3 regions of the Williamsia sp. MIQD14 genome follow, and region 3 is predicted to be linked to each of the others. Evidence: riboswitches for the same ligand, from Rfam matches in the RefSeq annotation. Region 3 holds a riboswitch; each other region holds the start of a gene.
The links. A riboswitch is a leader RNA that binds a small molecule or an ion and turns the genes downstream of it on or off. The one in region 3 is predicted to bind cobalamin.
Positions count from the first base shown of each region.

Region 1: another riboswitch for cobalamin. It lies ahead of metE (5-methyltetrahydropteroyltriglutamate--homocysteine S-methyltransferase); the one in region 3 lies ahead of cobN (cobaltochelatase subunit CobN).
Region 2: another riboswitch for cobalamin. It lies ahead of ACQ7HM_RS17625 (FecCD family ABC transporter permease); the one in region 3 lies ahead of cobN (cobaltochelatase subunit CobN).

Region 1 is NZ_JBPFDG010000001.1:1,454,161-1,459,608, forward strand. It holds gene ACQ7HM_RS06440 (hypothetical protein) at 1-391, shown strand, start outside; gene metE (5-methyltetrahydropteroyltriglutamate--homocysteine S-methyltransferase) at 485-2,752, opposite strand; cobalamin riboswitch at 2,939-3,118, opposite strand; gene ACQ7HM_RS06450 (DUF2252 domain-containing protein) at 3,226-4,611, shown strand; gene ACQ7HM_RS06455 (MBL fold metallo-hydrolase) at 4,630-5,415, opposite strand; gene ACQ7HM_RS06460 (metallophosphoesterase) at 5,417-5,448, opposite strand, start outside.
Region 2 is NZ_JBPFDG010000005.1:33,635-39,082, reverse strand. It holds gene ACQ7HM_RS17630 (ABC1 kinase family protein) at 1-1,193, shown strand, start outside; cobalamin riboswitch at 1,218-1,436, shown strand; gene ACQ7HM_RS17625 (FecCD family ABC transporter permease) at 1,541-2,581, shown strand; gene ACQ7HM_RS17620 (ABC transporter ATP-binding protein) at 2,578-3,381, shown strand; gene ACQ7HM_RS17615 (ABC transporter substrate-binding protein) at 3,378-4,394, shown strand; gene ACQ7HM_RS17610 (hypothetical protein) at 4,456-5,355, shown strand; gene ACQ7HM_RS17605 (Tex family protein) at 5,376-5,448, opposite strand, start outside.
Region 3 is NZ_JBPFDG010000005.1:196,741-202,188, reverse strand. It holds gene cobG (precorrin-3B synthase) at 1-1,113, opposite strand, end outside; adenosylcobalamin (AdoCbl) riboswitch at 1,161-1,250, shown strand; gene cobN (cobaltochelatase subunit CobN) at 1,299-4,922, shown strand; gene ACQ7HM_RS18370 (FxsA family protein) at 5,017-5,448, shown strand, end outside.

The sequences.
Region 1 (5,448 bases), on a different contig from region 3:
CGCCGCACTGTCGCTCGCCGTCGCCCCGAGCTCCGGCGCGGCGCCGGAGCAGACTCCCCCACCGACCGGCGCCCCCGACGTCACCATCTCCCGTCCCCAGGTGTCGACCGACCCGGCCACCCGCGGCGAGATCTCCGTGGTCATCAGCAACGTGGGAACCGAGCGTGCCACCGGCATCGTCGCCTACATCAACTCCATCCCCAACACCTTCGGCGGCACGAAACTGATCGACGGCATCGACCCCGGGAAGTCGGTGCGAACGCCGGTCGGCACGATCGGTGCAGCCCCTTTCACCGGCATCGTTGCGTCCGCGGTCTACTGCGACGGGCGAGACCCGCAGCCGCTCAACAACTATTCGTTCAGCTTCGAGACACTGCGCCCTCCTCGCTGACACCGTCACCTCCCAGCGTGCCCCGCCTCCCCCCGGGCGTGGGCAGGTCGGGTGGGATCGAGACCCCCGATCCCACCCGACCACCTCACCCGGTCACAACTCGGCGCGCACGATGTGCGCCGCGGTGACGAGGTTGCGCAACGACGCCTCCACCTCCTCGGCCGAGCGCGTCTTCAGTCCGCAGTCGGGATTGATCCAGAGTCGCTGTGCCGGGACCGCATCCAGCGCGGCGCGCAGTGACGCCACGATCTCGCCGACCTCCGGGACACGCGGCGAATGGATGTCGTAGACACCCGGTCCCACGCTGTTCGCGTACCCGATGGCGTTCAGATCGTCGAGAACCTCCATGTGCGAACGCGCTGCCTCGATCGAGGTGACATCGGCGTCGAGATCGGAGATGGCACCGATCACCGCACCGAACTCCGAGTAACAGAGGTGGGTGTGGATCTGCGTCGCATCCGCCACACCCGAGGTGGACAACCGGAACGCATCGACCGCCCAGCGCAGGTACGCCGCCTGATCCTCCGAGCGCAGAGGTAACAACTCCCGCAGCGCGGGTTCGTCGACCTGGATGATCCCGACGCCGGCGTCCTCGAGATCGACGGTCTCGTCGCGGATCGCCACCGCGATCTGGTTCGCGCTGTCCGACAACGGTTGATCGTCGCGCACGAACGACCACGCGAGGATGGTGACCGGCCCGGTCAGCATGCCCTTCACGGGTCGATCGGTGAGCGATTGGGCGTAGTCGATCCACGTCACCGTCATCGGGTACCGCCGACGCACGTCGCCGTACAGGATCGGGGGCCGCACACACCGGGTGCCGTAGGACTGCACCCACCCGTTCTCGGTGGCGAAGAACCCGTCGAGTTGTTCGGCGAAGTACTGCACCATGTCGTTGCGCTCGGGCTCGCCGTGCACCAGTACGTCCAGTCCGAGATCCTCCTGCAGCGCGATGACACTCGCCACCTCGTCACGCATCTGCCGTTCGTACTCGTCGACACCGATCTCGTCCGCGCGCAGCGCCGCCCGTGCGCGACGGATAGCCGACGTCTGCGGGTAGGACCCGATCGTCGTCGCGGGCACGACCGGTAGTCCGAGCCGGTCGTCCTGGGTGGCACGGCGTTGCGCCGCGGGGCCGCGGGTGATCCCCTCGGCGACCGCGGCCGCCACATGCCGGCGGACGGCGTCGTCGTGTACGCGGGGATCCGAGCGGCGTGCGGCCAACGACCGCGCGCAGTCGTCCAGAGCGTCTCCGACGGCGTCGCGTCCGTCGCGGAGTGCCGTGGCCAGCGTGACCACCTCGGCGACCTTCTCCTCACCGAATGCCAGCCAACTCCGCAGCGTGTCGTCGAGTCGGGACTCCGACCCGAGACCGTGGGGCACGTGCAGTGTCGAGCACGACGTCGAGACCGCCACCGAGGCGGCCGAGCCCAGCAGCGTCGCCAGGGTCGCGAGCGAGGCCGACAGGTCGTTGCGCCAGATGTTGCGTCCGTCGACGACCCCCGCCACTAGGAGCTTCGACCTCAGGGTCGGTACCGCGGCCACCGCGTCGGCGCTGCCACGCACCAGATCGACGGCGAGGGCCTCGATGTCGGTGGCGGCGAGCGCGGGCAGTGCGTCTCCGAGATCGCCGAAGTAGCTCGCGACGAGGATCGCGGGACGGTCGGTCCCTGCGGCCAGGTCCCCGTACACCTGCGTGGCGAGGCCTGCCGGATCAGCGTGGAGGTCGGTGACCAGCGCCGGTTCGTCGATCTGCACCCATTCCGCGCCCGCCTCGCGCAGCGTCGACAACAGGGTGCGGTACAGCGGGATCAGCTCGTGGAGTCGTTCGACAGGGGTGGTGCCGTCGATTCCCTTGCTCAGCAGCAGGAAGGTGATCGGTCCGATGACGACCGGGCGCGCCGGGATGTCCAGTGACACCGCCTCGGCCAGTTCGTCGAGGATCTTGCCCGGGTGCAGCGCGAACGTCGTCGACGCCGAGATCTCCGGGACGAGGTAGTGGTAGTTGGTGTCGAACCACTTCGTCATCTCCAGCGGGGCGACCTTCCCGGTGCCGCGTGCCGCGGCGAAGTACCGATCGAGCTCGTCGTCGATGTCGGCGACCCGCGGCGGTAATGCGCCGAGAAGTGCTGCGGTGTCGAGCATCTGGTCGTAGAACGAGAAGGTGTTGACCGGGATCGAGTCGAGTCCGGCTGCGCGCAGACTCCGTAGGGCCGCGCGGCGCAGATCGGCGGCCAGGGCTCGTAGCTGCGTCTGGTCGGTGCGTCCGGCCCAATAGGACTCGACGGCCCGTTTGAGCTGCCGATTCGGCCCGATGCGAGCCGAGCCCAGAGTTGTTGCGGTGAAAGGTGTACCAGTCATGTGCGTGACGATCCTTCGGTGCGTGCGGATGGTCATCACCAAAGAACGTGGTACCGACGAGCCGGTCGGGTGCCCACGGCACGCGACGAACAGCCGTGGCCCCGGGAGGGCACGGCACGACTCCAGCGGTCACACGCCCAGTCCACGAGGCGATGATCCGCCGGGTGCGGCGCACCCGGCACAGTTGGCAGGTCTTCGGACTCGTGGGCGTGACACTCGCGGCCTACTGGCCGACGCTTCCCAGCAGGTCCGCTCTCGCGGACCCGCCAGTGCTGATTGTCGGCGGTCGTTCCCACTCACCGCTGCGGGACAGTCCCGGATTCTCACCGGGTTCCCTCTCGCCCGATCACCGTTTGGACGATGACCGTGCTCGATGCCGCACGACGGACTCAGGGGCTCCTGGGCGTCAGTCGTACGGCAGACCAGCTGCGATCGCGACAGTACGCGCCGGTGTGCCCCGTTAGCATCGCGGTATGCCCTTTCATCGTTTTCTCGAACGCCACGATCACGACGAGTCGTTCGAGTTGGGCAAGGCGATGCGCGAGACCCGTGGACGGTCGACGCTGGCACAGGCGCCCTCCGGTCACCGCGATCTGATCGATCTCGTGCGCCGTCAGCACGAGGGTCGTATCGCCGAGCTGATCCCGCTGCGGATCGCGCGGATGAGCTCCTCGCCCTTCGCGTTCTTCCGTGCGACCGCCGACATCATGGCCACCGACCTGTCGTCGATCCCGGTGACGGGTGTCGATGTGGTGATCAGCGGCGACGCCCACATCGGCAACTTCGGCTTCTACGCGAGCCCCGAACGTCGTATCCTGTTCGACCTCAACGATTTCGACGAGTCCGGCGTCGGCCCCTGGGAGTGGGACGTCAAACGTCTCGTGACCAGTGCGGTGCTGTGTGCCCGCGCCGACGGCGCCGACCGCGACGATCAGGCCGAGCTCGCCGCCGACGTCGCGCAGGCCTACCGCCGTGCCCTGAGGGTGGCGGGTTCGCAATCGGTGATCGACCGCTACTACACCTCGGTCGACGCAGAGGTGTTGGCCGACAACGCCGGTGGTGTGGTGGCCGACGTCATCGACGCCGCGTTGGCCAAGGCCCGGCGCCGGACGGCCGACAGCATCGTCGACAAGATCACCGAGATCGGCCCCGACGGCCGGCGTCGCATCACCCCGGACCCGCCCATCGTGGTGCCGCTGTCGGCGCAGCACCCCGAGCGCATCGAGCTCGCAGGCCAGCGCGTCGACGAGATCTTCGACCACTACCTCGCGTCGGTGCGGACCGATGTGGCGCTGCTGCTGTCGCAGTTCGAGATCGTCGACGTGGCACGACGGGTGGTGGGGGTGGGTTCGGTCGGCAACGTCGCGCTGATCGTGCTGCTCCGCGGCCCGTCGGACGAGCCGATGGTGCTGCAGCTCAAGCAGGCCGCACCGTCGGTGCTCGAGACCAACGGCGGTCTCACCTCGGTGATCCCCGAGACCGAGCAGACGCCGACCGAGGCCCGTGACGCCGTCCGGGTGGTGGCCAGTGCGCATGTGCTGCAGGCGAACTCCGACCCGTTCCTCGGATGGACGGCGTCGCGGGAGGGCGCGTTCTACTGGCGACAGTTCCGCGACATGAAGGGGTCGATCGACGCCACCGACCTCAAGGCGCGGGAACTGCGCCGGTACAGCGAGCTCTGTGCGCGGCTGCTGGCCCGATCACACAGCCAGAGCCCGGCATTCGCGCAGATCGCCGGTTACCTGGGGAAGAAGGCGACGGCCGACACCGCCATCGCCCGGTGGGCGGTCGACTACGCCGATCAGGTCGATCGTGACCATGCGCAGTTCCTCGCCGCGGCGGCCGACGGGACCATCTGAGGCCGGACCGCGTGGAGATCAGGCCGAGGCGACCGCGCGGTCGAACAGCGTGCGGTCGTGGGCGTTGACGATGATCAGATCGGGGTCGGCGCGGCGGCGCAGTTCCGCGATGCGTTCCTGATTGCGCCGCAACTGCGCGCGATCCATCGCGAGCGCGGTCTCGGCGACCCGCATCGTCCACGGTTCCGAGGTCCCGTCCTCGATCGCCCCGCGGTGGTGGAAGGCGTCCCCGCAGTGCAGGACCCACCGGTCACCGGCGTCGACGGCGACCGCCGCATGCCCACGGGTGTGCCCCGGTAGGGAGATGAGGACGATGCCGGGGGAGATGTCGGTCAGTTCCTGCGCCGCGTCGAACCCACGCCAGGCCTCGCCGACGGGTTCGTGGGTGGCGAGGGTGGGCCCGTGCGCCCACTGGCGACGTCGGTAGCGACCGTGTTCGAGTGTGGTGCGCGGGCGTTGGGCGGAGGTGACCTCGGTGGCGGTCGCATGGATCGTCGCCCCCGGGAAATCGGCGATACCGCCGACGTGGTCGAGGTCGAAGTGGGTGACCACGATGTGGCGGACGTCGTCGGTGGAGTGTCCGAGGCGCTCGATCTGGCGGGCCGCGGTCTCGTCGGGGTCGAGCACGGGACGGATCACATGACGCAGCGGGCCCAGACGTCGTGCGGGGGAGGCACAGTCGGCAAGGCCGTAACCGGAGTCGACCAGGACGAGGCCGTCGTCGGTCTCGATCAGCAGCACGTGGCACACCAGCGAATCGCCCGGGACGGGCATCGTGCCGCAGTTCAGGTGATGGACGCGCACGTCAGACCACCGCGCGGAAATGGGTGATGAGGC
Region 2 (5,448 bases), 160 kb from region 3:
AGCCTCTCCCCGAACGCGCGGCCCGCGAGGTCCGCGACGTCTTCGAGCGGCTGGGGCCCACGTATGTGAAGCTCGGCCAGCTGATCGCCTCGAGTCCGGGCGTGTTCACCCCGGCGCTGTCGCGCGAGTTCGAGACACTCCTCGACAGGGTGGCCCCCGCACCGATACACGTCATCGAGAAGGTGTTGACCGGTGCGTTCGGGGCGCCCCCCTCGCAGGTGTTCGCGCAGTTCGACGCCGAGCCGATCGCGTCGGCGTCGATCGCGCAGGTGCACACCGCGACGCTGCACAGCGGCGAACGGGTCGTGGTGAAGGTGCAGCGTCCGGGCATCGCCACGCGCCTTGCGGCCGATGTCGCGATCCTCGAGCGGCTCGCCGACCTGCTCGAGCTGTCGCCGTACGGCCGGATGCTCAGCGCGCGGAACGTGGTCGACGACTTCGCGACCGGCCTCGACGCCGAGCTCGACTTCCGCAACGAGGCGCAGGCCATGGACGACTTCGTCGCGGGGCTGGCCGGCACGCCGTTCGCCGACCGTGTGCGGGTACCGACGGTGCACCACGAGTTCACCACCGGCGAGGTGCTCACGATGGAGTACATCGACGCCGTCCGGATCGACGACGTGCGTGCTGTGCGCAAGGCCGGACACGACGGCACTGCGCTGGTGCGCAATCTGCTGCTGGTCTTCCTCGAGTCGGCCTTCCACGGCGGCCTGTTCCACGGCGACCTGCACGCGGGCAACGTCCTCGTCGACTCCGACGGCAAGTTGGTGCTCCTCGACTTCGGCATCGTGGGCCGCTTCACCCCGCGCACCCGTCGCATCATGCGGCGGCTCGTCGGTGACCTGATGGTGCGCAACGATTACGAGGCGGCCGGCCGCGCGCTGTTCACACTCGGCGCGGTGCGCAACCCGGGCAGCACCCGGGAGGGTGCGAAGGACATGCGCCGGTTCACCGCACCGATCGCGGGCAAGGACCTCGCGGGGATGTCGTACACCGCACTCGGTACCCAGCTCGCCACGCTGGCGAAGGCCTACGACCTGCGGCTGCCGCGCGAGCTGGTCCTGGTGGGCAAGCAGCTCCTCTACGTCGAGAAGTACATGAAGCTGCTGGCCCCACAGTGGCGGGCGCTCACCGACAAGGAGCTGTTCACCTACATGAAGGCTCTGCTCACCGAGGACAACCCGAGGCACTGACCCGGGACGGTCGCGGGCTCGGGTAAGTTCTGCCCCGACGTCGGTGTGCTCCCGGTCGTCTTTTTCCTCCGGGAGCACCGCAAGAGGGAATCCGGTGCGAGTCCGGAACTGCCCCGCAGCGGTGATCGGGAACGACGCGACAGCAATGCACTGGCCCCGGCCGGGAAGCAGTCGCCGGTAGGTGGCATCGAGACAGATGCCGTGCCCGAGAGTCCGAAGACCTGCCGCCGTTGGTCGCGTCGGACGATGCGACCGCTCATCGGCCTCGTGGGATATGGCCGGTGCGGCGCCCCGTGAACCTGTCGTGGCTGTCTGCACCCCTTTCCGCACAGACGGAAAGGGATCGGATGCAGGTACGCGGCCGCCCCGGTGTCGGCATGGCCGTCGCGCTCTCCCTGCTCGTGCTGCTCGCCGTCTCCGTGGTCGGGATGATCGTCGGCAGCGTGCACATTCCCGCGTCCGACGCGGTCCGCTATCTGTGGGCCGATGTCGTCGGCGGCACCATCGCCCCGCCGGACGTCCCGGGCTACCGGATCGTGACCGATTCACGACTCCCCCGGGTCCTCACGTCGATCTTCGTGGGCGCCGGTCTCAGCGTCGTCGGCGTCGTGGTGCAGGCTCTGGTCCGTAACGCCCTGGCCGACCCGTACATTCTGGGTATCTCCTCGGGCGCGTCGGTGGGCGCCACCGCCGTGGTGTTGTTCGGCGCACTCGGCGGCCTCGGACTCTATGCGCTGCCGTCGGCGGCGTTCCTCGGCGCGTTGGGCGCGACGGTCATCGTGCTGGTGCTGGCCCGCAGCGCAGGCGGTCTCGAACCGACCCGTCTGGTTCTCATGGGAACCGCACTGGGCTACGGGTTCTCGGCCATCACGACAGTTCTCGTGTTCCTCGCGCCTGCCGGCGACGCCGCGCGCAGCGTGATGTTCTGGCTGCTGGGCAGTCTTGCTGCGGCGACCTGGCACTCGGTGTGGTTGGTCGGCACGGTGTCGATGGTCGGCATCGTGCTCGCGAGCGCGTGCGCACGTCACCTCAACGCACTGTCGATGGGCGAGGATGTCGCGGCCAGCGTCGGCATCCATGCCGGCCGATTCCGTCTGGCGTTGTTCGTGGTGTCGGCCGTCATCGTCGGCGTGATCGTGTCGGTGTGCGGCGCAATCGGATTCGTCGGCCTGATCATGCCGCACGTCACGCGGCTGCTCGTGGGCGCCGACCACCGACGGGTACTGCTGCTCAGCCCCGTGCTGGGCGGCGTGTTCGTGGTCGTCGCCGACATCGTCTCCCGCACCCTGGTGCCGCCGTACGAGTTGCCGATCGGCGCTATCACCGCCGCGGTCGGGGTGCCGGTGTTCGTGACACTGATGCGCCGCCGCGACCGGGTGACGTCATGACCCCCCACCCGCAGCCCGCGCCGAAGCCGGCCGTCGACTACCGCGACGTGTCGATCCGCCTGGGCGAGAACGAGATCGTGCACGACCTGTCGTTGTCGGTGTCCGAGGGCGGGTTCCTCGGCGTCATCGGCCCCAACGGCAGCGGCAAGTCGACGATCCTGCGTTGCCTGTTCCGTGCCCTGTCCCCGTCGAGTGGCCACGTCACCGTGCACGGCACCGACATCACCGCCACCTCGCTGCGCGACAACGCACGTCAGGTCGCGGCACTCACCCAGTCCTCGGCACTGTCCCTCGATTTCACCGTCGCCGAGGTGGTCGCGACCGGTCGACTACCCCACATTCGCCTTCTCCGGTCGGCCACTGCCGCCGATCGCGAGATCTGCGAGCGCGCCATGATCGACGCCGGGGTGGGAGGTTTCGGACACCGACGGTTCGCCGAACTCTCCGGAGGAGAGTCCCAGCGGGTGCTCATCGCCCGCGCCTTCGCGCAGCAGACCCGCGTGTTGGTCCTCGACGAACCCACCAACCACCTCGACGTGCATCACCAGTTCGCGGTGCTCGAGGCGGCCCGTGCGCGAGGCGTCACCGTGATCGCCGCATTGCACGACCTGAACATCGCCGCCCAGTTCTGCACCGAACTCGTCGTCGTGTCCGAGGGGCGGATCGTGTGCCGCGGAACGCCCGCCGACGTCCTGACGGCCGGCACCATCACCCGCTGGTTCGGTATCGGGTGCCACATCGTCACCCATCCACGCCTGCACGTTCCGCAGATCATCTTCGACGAAGGGACCACCCGATGACACGCACCTTCCTGGCCGGCGCCGTCCTGGCACTCACCGCGACACTCGTGATCAGTGGCTGCGGCGCCGAGGTGTCCGAGCGCGCCTCACCGACGTCGTCCGGTGCAGCCGTCACGGTGACCAACTGTGGCGCCCCGCTGTCGGTTCCGTCGCGTCCGACGAAGGTGCTCACCAACGACACCGGCATCACCGAGATGATGTTCGCGTTGGGGCTGGCGGACCGGATGGTGGGCTACACCACCTACGAGGGCAAGGAGCGTGACATCGCGTCGTCGCCGTGGCGGTCGGAGTTCGCCTCGACGCCCTCACTCGGCACGGCCTTCACCCGCGAGGTGATCCAGAAAGCCGCGCCCGATTTCGTGTTCGCCGGATGGAACTACGGCTTCAAGGAGTCGACCGGCGTGACACCCGCCTGGCTCACCACCATCGGTGCGACTCCGTACCAGTTGACCGAGGCGTGCAGGCAACCCGGATCGACCCGGCGCGGGATCACCCGTCCGCTCGACGCCCTCTATGACGATCTCACCAACCTGGGCCGGATCTTCGGCGTCGAGGATCGCGCCTCGGCCCTGATCGCCGGGTACAAGCGGGAGGTCGCCCAGTCCGCCGCCACCGCACCGGCGGCCGATCGCCGTGCCCGGGTGCTGTTGTTCGACAGCGCCGACCCCGCCCCGTTCACCTCCGGGCGCAACGCCGCGCCCGATGAGATCATCGCCGAGGCGGGCGGCACGAACGTGTTCTCGCAACTGAACGACTCGTGGACGTCGGTGTCGTGGGAGGCCGCGGCACAGGACGATCCGGAGGTCATCGTGATCGTCGACTACGGCGCGGGACAGGCGAACACGGTCGCGGCGAAGACCGCACAGCTGCGAGCCCAACCGCTGATGGCCGGGACCACCGCGGTCCGCGAGGACAACATCGTGTCGTTCCCCTATGCCTCACTGGTCGAGAGTCCTCGCAACCCGGCGACCATCACCGCCCTCGCCACCTATCTGCGGAGTCGGGGACATTGATTCGACGAACGCACCGTGAGGACCGCACGCGTGGTGCGATCGATGTCGACCGGGAGGCGAGATGGATGACACCGTGATCGTGCACATCGACCGCGCATCAGTCGCGATGGGCGACGACGTCCGCACCCATGAGGAGGTCTGGACGTACCGCTCGTCGGCGACGCTCGACGACCTGCTCGTCGACATCGCGACGTCGTATGTGCCGCCCATCAGCGGTGATGCGGGCTGGACCGTCCATGCGAACGCCCATGACGACGCGCGACGACGCCATCTCGGGATGATCTACCGCCCCGTGCACGGCGACGACATCGCCTGCCGCGTGCGTGATCACGACACCCTGCTCGCCACGATGGCGGCCACCACGGGACTCGACGTGTACGTCACCTATCTGACCTGGGAGTTGAAGCGGCCGGCGACCATCGAGGAATTGCACGCCGCGCGGTCGTCACGGTCGGGGACGATCCGTCGGACTCGCGTGGCCGATTCCGACGCCGAACACCGCCGCTGGCGGACAGTGCGCTCACTCCGGCAACTTGACGCCGACCTCATACCCTGGCGACGCGCGTGGATACGTGACGCCGTCCGCGACACCCCGCGACTACCCGACGTCGACGAGTTCGTCGCCGCGCATCTCGATCTGCTCCATGACCGGTTGTGTCCCGCCAGCATGGCGCTGGCCGCAGACCTGTTCGAGGTGACGACCGCGGAATCGAGATACCAGGCTCGGGGCGCTGATCTCATTGCTGCGCTCGGCGATCCACGCGCGGCCACGCTGGCCATGGTGCTCACCGCGTTCGAGTGGACCATGACGCAGAAGTCGTGGGAGGACGAGGTCGACGCCGGTGTCGTCGCCTACCTGGGCCGGCTCGAACGGTGGGGGTATCGGCTGTCACCGGTGGAACAGGCCTACGCGGGTCGTCGCTCGGCGTCCGACGTCATCGACGAGGCCCGCGCCACCTGACCGCGTTCCGCGGAACGCGGTCAGCGACCGAAGCCGGCGTTGCGCAGAGCGTCGGCCATCGATCCGGTGGGTGCAGGTGCGGCGCGTCGATCG
Region 3 (5,448 bases):
GACCCGCAGGTGCTCGGAGTGCGGGCTGCCGCAGGCACGGCCGCAGCCGACCCAGTGCTCACGCCCCTCGCGGCCCGCCGTACCGGCGTCGACGGCGAACTCCAGATCGGTGCGGACGTCGGCGTTCGACTTCGCGCACCCGGGAGATCCCACGCAGGAACTGACCTGCGCCCACGGCGAGTTCGCGTCGAAGATCAGCCCCATCGGCGCCAGCACGCGCACCACCGCCTCGGCCTCGTCCTCGGTGAGGTCGACCAACACGATCGACCGCCAGGGGGTCACGATGACCGGCTTCTCGACGGCCGCGAGAACGGCCGCCACCCGCGCGGGGAGGATCCCGTGGGCCAGGACCGCGCCCAGCGCGACGCGGCCGTCGGACTGGGCGAACCAGCCCACGGGCGCCGAGCCCACGCTCCCGAGCTCGACCGGATCGGTGGCGGCGGGCAGACCGACGTCGGAGAGCACGGCCACGACCCCGTCGGGCAGCTCCGCGAGCCGCCAGTGTCGATCGCGGAGACGGCCGAAAGCGCGGGCCGCGCCCAGCATCGTCGCGACCGCCATGTCGGCGGCGACACGGACCCCGGTGTCGGCGCCCGCGAGGACCAGCGCGAACCGATCACCGCCGAGCGCGTGGACACCGATGTCGGGACCGAGCCCGGTGACGTCGCCGGACCCGTCGTCGACGGCGAACAGCACCCGTCCGGGCAGGTCCGCGAGGTCGGGGTCGGCGCGCAGCCCGGCGTCGAGATCGGTGACGATGCCCGCGACGTCGGGTCCCGGACCCACCCGGCCGGCGAGCGGCGAGGCGAGGATGTTGCGCACCCGTTCGTGGGTCTCCGACGGGAGCAGTCCGGCATCGGCGAGCCGCTGCGCCAGCTCCTCGGGGTCCCGTACCGCCCGGAGCTGCACGTTCCCACGGCTGGTGAGTTCGAGCTCGCCGGTCGACAGCTCGTCGGCCGCGGTGGCGAGCACGGCGAGCTGGGCCGGGGTCAGCACACCGCCGGGCAGCCGGACCCGCGCCAGCGGCCCGTCGGCGGCCTGGTGCAGCGACAGGGCGCCGGGGCAGGCGTCGTCGGCGCGGATCCGCGCGGTGGGGTCGGGCGGCGTGGTCACGGCGTCCACGGTACGACCGTGGGCGAACGGGCCCGTATCGTCTCCCAGGAGAGCGGTGCGGAAACCGGTGTGAACCCGGTGCGGTCGCGCCACTGTGACCTGCGGCGACGCAGGAAGTCAGACCCGATCCGCTCTCCAGAAGACCCACACCACCGGGGCGCGAGACCCCCAGGGAGGCACCACCTGTGATCCTGCTGCTGTCCACCTCGGACACCGACCTGTCCAGTGCGCGATCCTCCGGTGGCGACTACACCTGGGCGAACTGCAACCGCATCAGCGTCACCGACGACCTCCCGGCGATGCTCGAGGCCGCCGACCTCGTCGTCGTGCGCATCCTCGGTGGGCGGCAGATGTGGGAGTCGGGCGTGGCCACGGTCCTGTCCTCCGGCGTACCCCTGGTGATGCTCGGCGGGGAGATGGCGCCCGACGCGGCGCTGATGGAGCTGTCCACCGTGCCCGCCAACGTCGCCTCGCAGGCCCACCAGTACTTCGCCGAGGGCGGACCCGAGAACCTGCTGCAGCTGAGCTGGTTCCTGTCCGACACCGTGCTGCTGACCGGTCACGGATTCGCGCCGCCGCAGTCCACCCCCACCTGGGGACTCCTCGACCGCGACCACACCGACGTGGACGGGCCGACCGTCGCGGTGCTCTTCTATCGGGCGCAGCACCTGTCCGGGAACACCGGCTACATCCACGCGCTCTGCGATGCGATCGTCGCCCACGGTGCCCGTCCGCTCCCGATCTTCTGCGCGTCGTTGCGTGCCGCACCACCGGAACTGCTCGACACGCTGCGTGCGGCCGACGCGATGGTCGTCACGGTGCTCGCCGCGGGTGGGACCCGGCCGGCGGGCGTGACCGCCGGAGGCGACGACGAGGCCTGGGACGTCGCCGAACTCGCCGCCCTCGACGTGCCGATCCTGCAGGGTCTGTGCCTGACCAGCAGTCGGGCGCAGTGGGCCGACGGCGACGACGGCATGACCCCGCTCGACGTCGCCACGCAGGTCGCGGTACCCGAGTTCGACGGCCGGATCATCACCGTCCCGTTCTCGTTCAAGGAGATCGACGCCGAGGGACTGAGCACGTACGTGCCCGACCCCGAGCGGTGTGCCCGCGTGGCCGGTATCGCGACCCGCTACGCACGTCTGCGCCACATCGCGCCCGCCGACAAGCGCGTCGCCCTGATGTTGTCGGCGTATCCGACCAAGCACGCACGCATCGGCAACGCCGTCGGACTCGACACCCCCGCCAGCACGATCGGGGTGCTGCGTGCGATGCGCGCCGCCGGATACGACATGGGTCCCGAGGACGGTGCAGACGCGGTGCCCGGCCTGGCCGCCGGTGACGGCGACGCGCTCATCCACGCGCTCATCGAGGCCGGGGGACAGGATCCGGACTGGCTCTCCGCGGAGCAGCTCGAACGCAATCCCGTCCGCATCTCGGCGTCGCTGTACCGCGAGTGGTTCGCGACGCTGCCCGAGGACTTCCGTGCCCGCGTCGTCGACCACTGGGGACCGCCACCCGGCGAGCTCTACGTCGACCGCTCGTCGGACCCCGACGGCGAGATCGTCATCGCCGCACTGCAGTTCGCGAACGTCCTGCTGATGGTGCAGCCGCCGCGCGGATTCGGCGAGAACCCCATCGCGATCTATCACGACCCCGATCTGCCGCCGTCCCACCACTACCTCGCCGCCTATCGGTGGGTGGCCGCACCCGCCGACCGCGGCGGCTTCGGCGCCGACGCGATCGTCCACATCGGCAAGCACGGCAACCTCGAGTGGCTGCCCGGCAAGACGCTGGCCATGTCGGCGTCGTGCGGCACCGACGCCGCGCTCGGCGACCTGCCGCTGATCTACCCGTTCCTGGTCAACGACCCCGGCGAGGGCACCCAGGCCAAGCGTCGGGCACACGCGACACTCGTCGATCACCTGATCCCGCCGATGGCGCGCGCCGAGAGCTACGGCGACATCACCCGCCTCGAGCAACTCCTCGACGAGCACTCCAACATCACCACCCTCGACCCGGTGAAGCTGCCCGCGATCCGTCAGCAGATCTGGACGTTGATGACCGCGGCCCAGATGCACACCGACCTCGGACTGGAGGAACGTCCGGCCGAAGAGGTGTTCGACGACATGCTGTTGCACGTCGACGGCTGGCTGTGCGAGATCAAGGACGTCCAGATCCGCGACGGCCTGCACATCCTGGGCGAGGCGCCGCGCGGTGAGTCCGAGATCGACATGGTGCTCGCGATGCTGCGGGCCCGACAGATGTGGGGCGGGGAGCGCAGCGTGCCGGGCCTGCGCGAGGCACTCGGCCTGAGCGAGGACGGCGACGAGGTCCGCGGACGTGTCGACGAGATCGAGGTCCGCGCACGCGACCTCATCGTCGCGATGGCCGACGCCGACTGGGCGGTCGAGGCCGTCGAGGCCGTCGTCACGACCATCGAGGACGCGACGCAGCGGGAGACCGTGGCACGCATCCTCGAGTTCGCGGCGACCGAGGTCGTGCCGCGGCTGCGACAGACCGACGGCGAGGTCGACCGCATCCTGCACGCGCTGAACGGCGGGTTCATCCCGTCCGGTCCCAGCGGGTCGCCCCTGCGCGGACTCGTCAACGTGTTGCCGACCGGTCGGAACTTCTACTCCGTCGACCCCAAGGCGATCCCGTCGCGTCTGGCATGGGAGACCGGCCAGCTGATGGCCGAGTCCCTCGTCGACCGCTACCTCACCGATCACGGCGAGTACCCGCAGTCGGTGGGTCTGTCGATCTGGGGCACCAGCGCCATGCGGACCTCCGGCGACGACATCGCCGAGGTCTTCGCCCTGCTGGGCGTGCTGCCGGTGTGGGACGAGGGGTCGCGTCGGGTGGTCCGGCTCGAACCGATAGGACTCGACGAGCTCGGCCGGCCCCGCATCGACGTCACCGTGCGCATCAGCGGCTTCTTCCGCGACGCGTTCCCCCATGTGCTGGCGATGCTCGACGACGCCGTGCGCCTCGTCGCCGATCTCGACGAGCCGCACGAGAAGAACTTCGTGCGGGCCCACGCGCAGGCCGATCTCGCCGACCACGGCGACGAACGCCGCGCGACCACCCGCATCTTCGGCTCCAAGCCCGGGTCGTACGGCGCAGGCCTGTTGCAGCTCGTCGACAGCAAGAACTGGCGCAGCGACACCGACCTCGCCGAGGTGTACACGACGTGGGGCGGCTTCGCCTACGGCCGTGGCCTCGACGGCGTCCCGGCGGCCGACGACATGCGGACGGCGTACCGGCGGATCGCGGTCGCGGCGAAGAACACCGACACCCGCGAACACGACATCGCCGATTCCGACGACTACTTCCAGTACCACGGCGGCATGGTCGCCACCGTGCGGTCGCTGACCGGGAGATCGCCCGAGGCCTACATCGGCGACAGCACCCGACCCGAGTCGGTGCGTACCCGGACGCTGGCCGAGGAGACCGCCCGCGTGTTCCGGGCTCGGGTCATCAACCCGCGGTGGCTCGACGCCATGCGACGGCATGGGTACAAGGGCGCGTTCGAGATGGCCGCCACCGTCGACTACCTCTTCGGGTACGACGCCACCACCGGTGTGGTGCAGGACTGGATGTACGAGAAGCTCACCGAGACCTACGTGCTCGACGAGACGAATCGGAAGTTCATGGCCGAGTCGAACCCGTGGGCGCTGCACGGGATCGCCGAACGACTCCTCGAGGCAGCCGGACGGGAGCTGTGGTCGCAGCCACCGCCGGAACTGCTCGCACAACTGCAGCAGGTGTTCCTCGAGACCGAGGGCAACATCGAGGGCGACGAGTAGACGGTTCACCGACGGTGACCGGCAATCCGGGAGAAAAAACGCCTCCTCGTTCGTTGACCGGGTACTCCATCACCACAACCGAGGACTGATCGCCATGAAGCTCGCCGTGTTCGCCACTTACCTGATCGTCGAGATCGGCGCCTTCGTCGGTCTGGTCTACGCGATCGGGTTCTGGTGGACGCTGCTCGCGACCTTCGCCGCGGTGGTCGTCGGGTTCGCGATGCTGCGCCGTCAGGGTGCCCGGGTGTTCGCCGAATTGCGCGCCGCGGCAGACGGTTCGACCGATTCGGTGCGACCGCTCACCGACACCGCACTGCTGGCCGGTTCGGTCTTCCTGCTGTTCCTCCCCGGCATCGTGAGCACGGTGCTCGGCATCGCACTGCTCCTCGGACCGGTGCGCGCACTGGCGCGGCCGCTCGTCGCCGCGCTCGGCGCACGCCGCGTGGTCACGGCGATGAACCGCTACGGCGCCGCCGGTGGACGCGGGATCGTCGTCGAGGGCGAGGTCGTCGACCCGACGCATCCC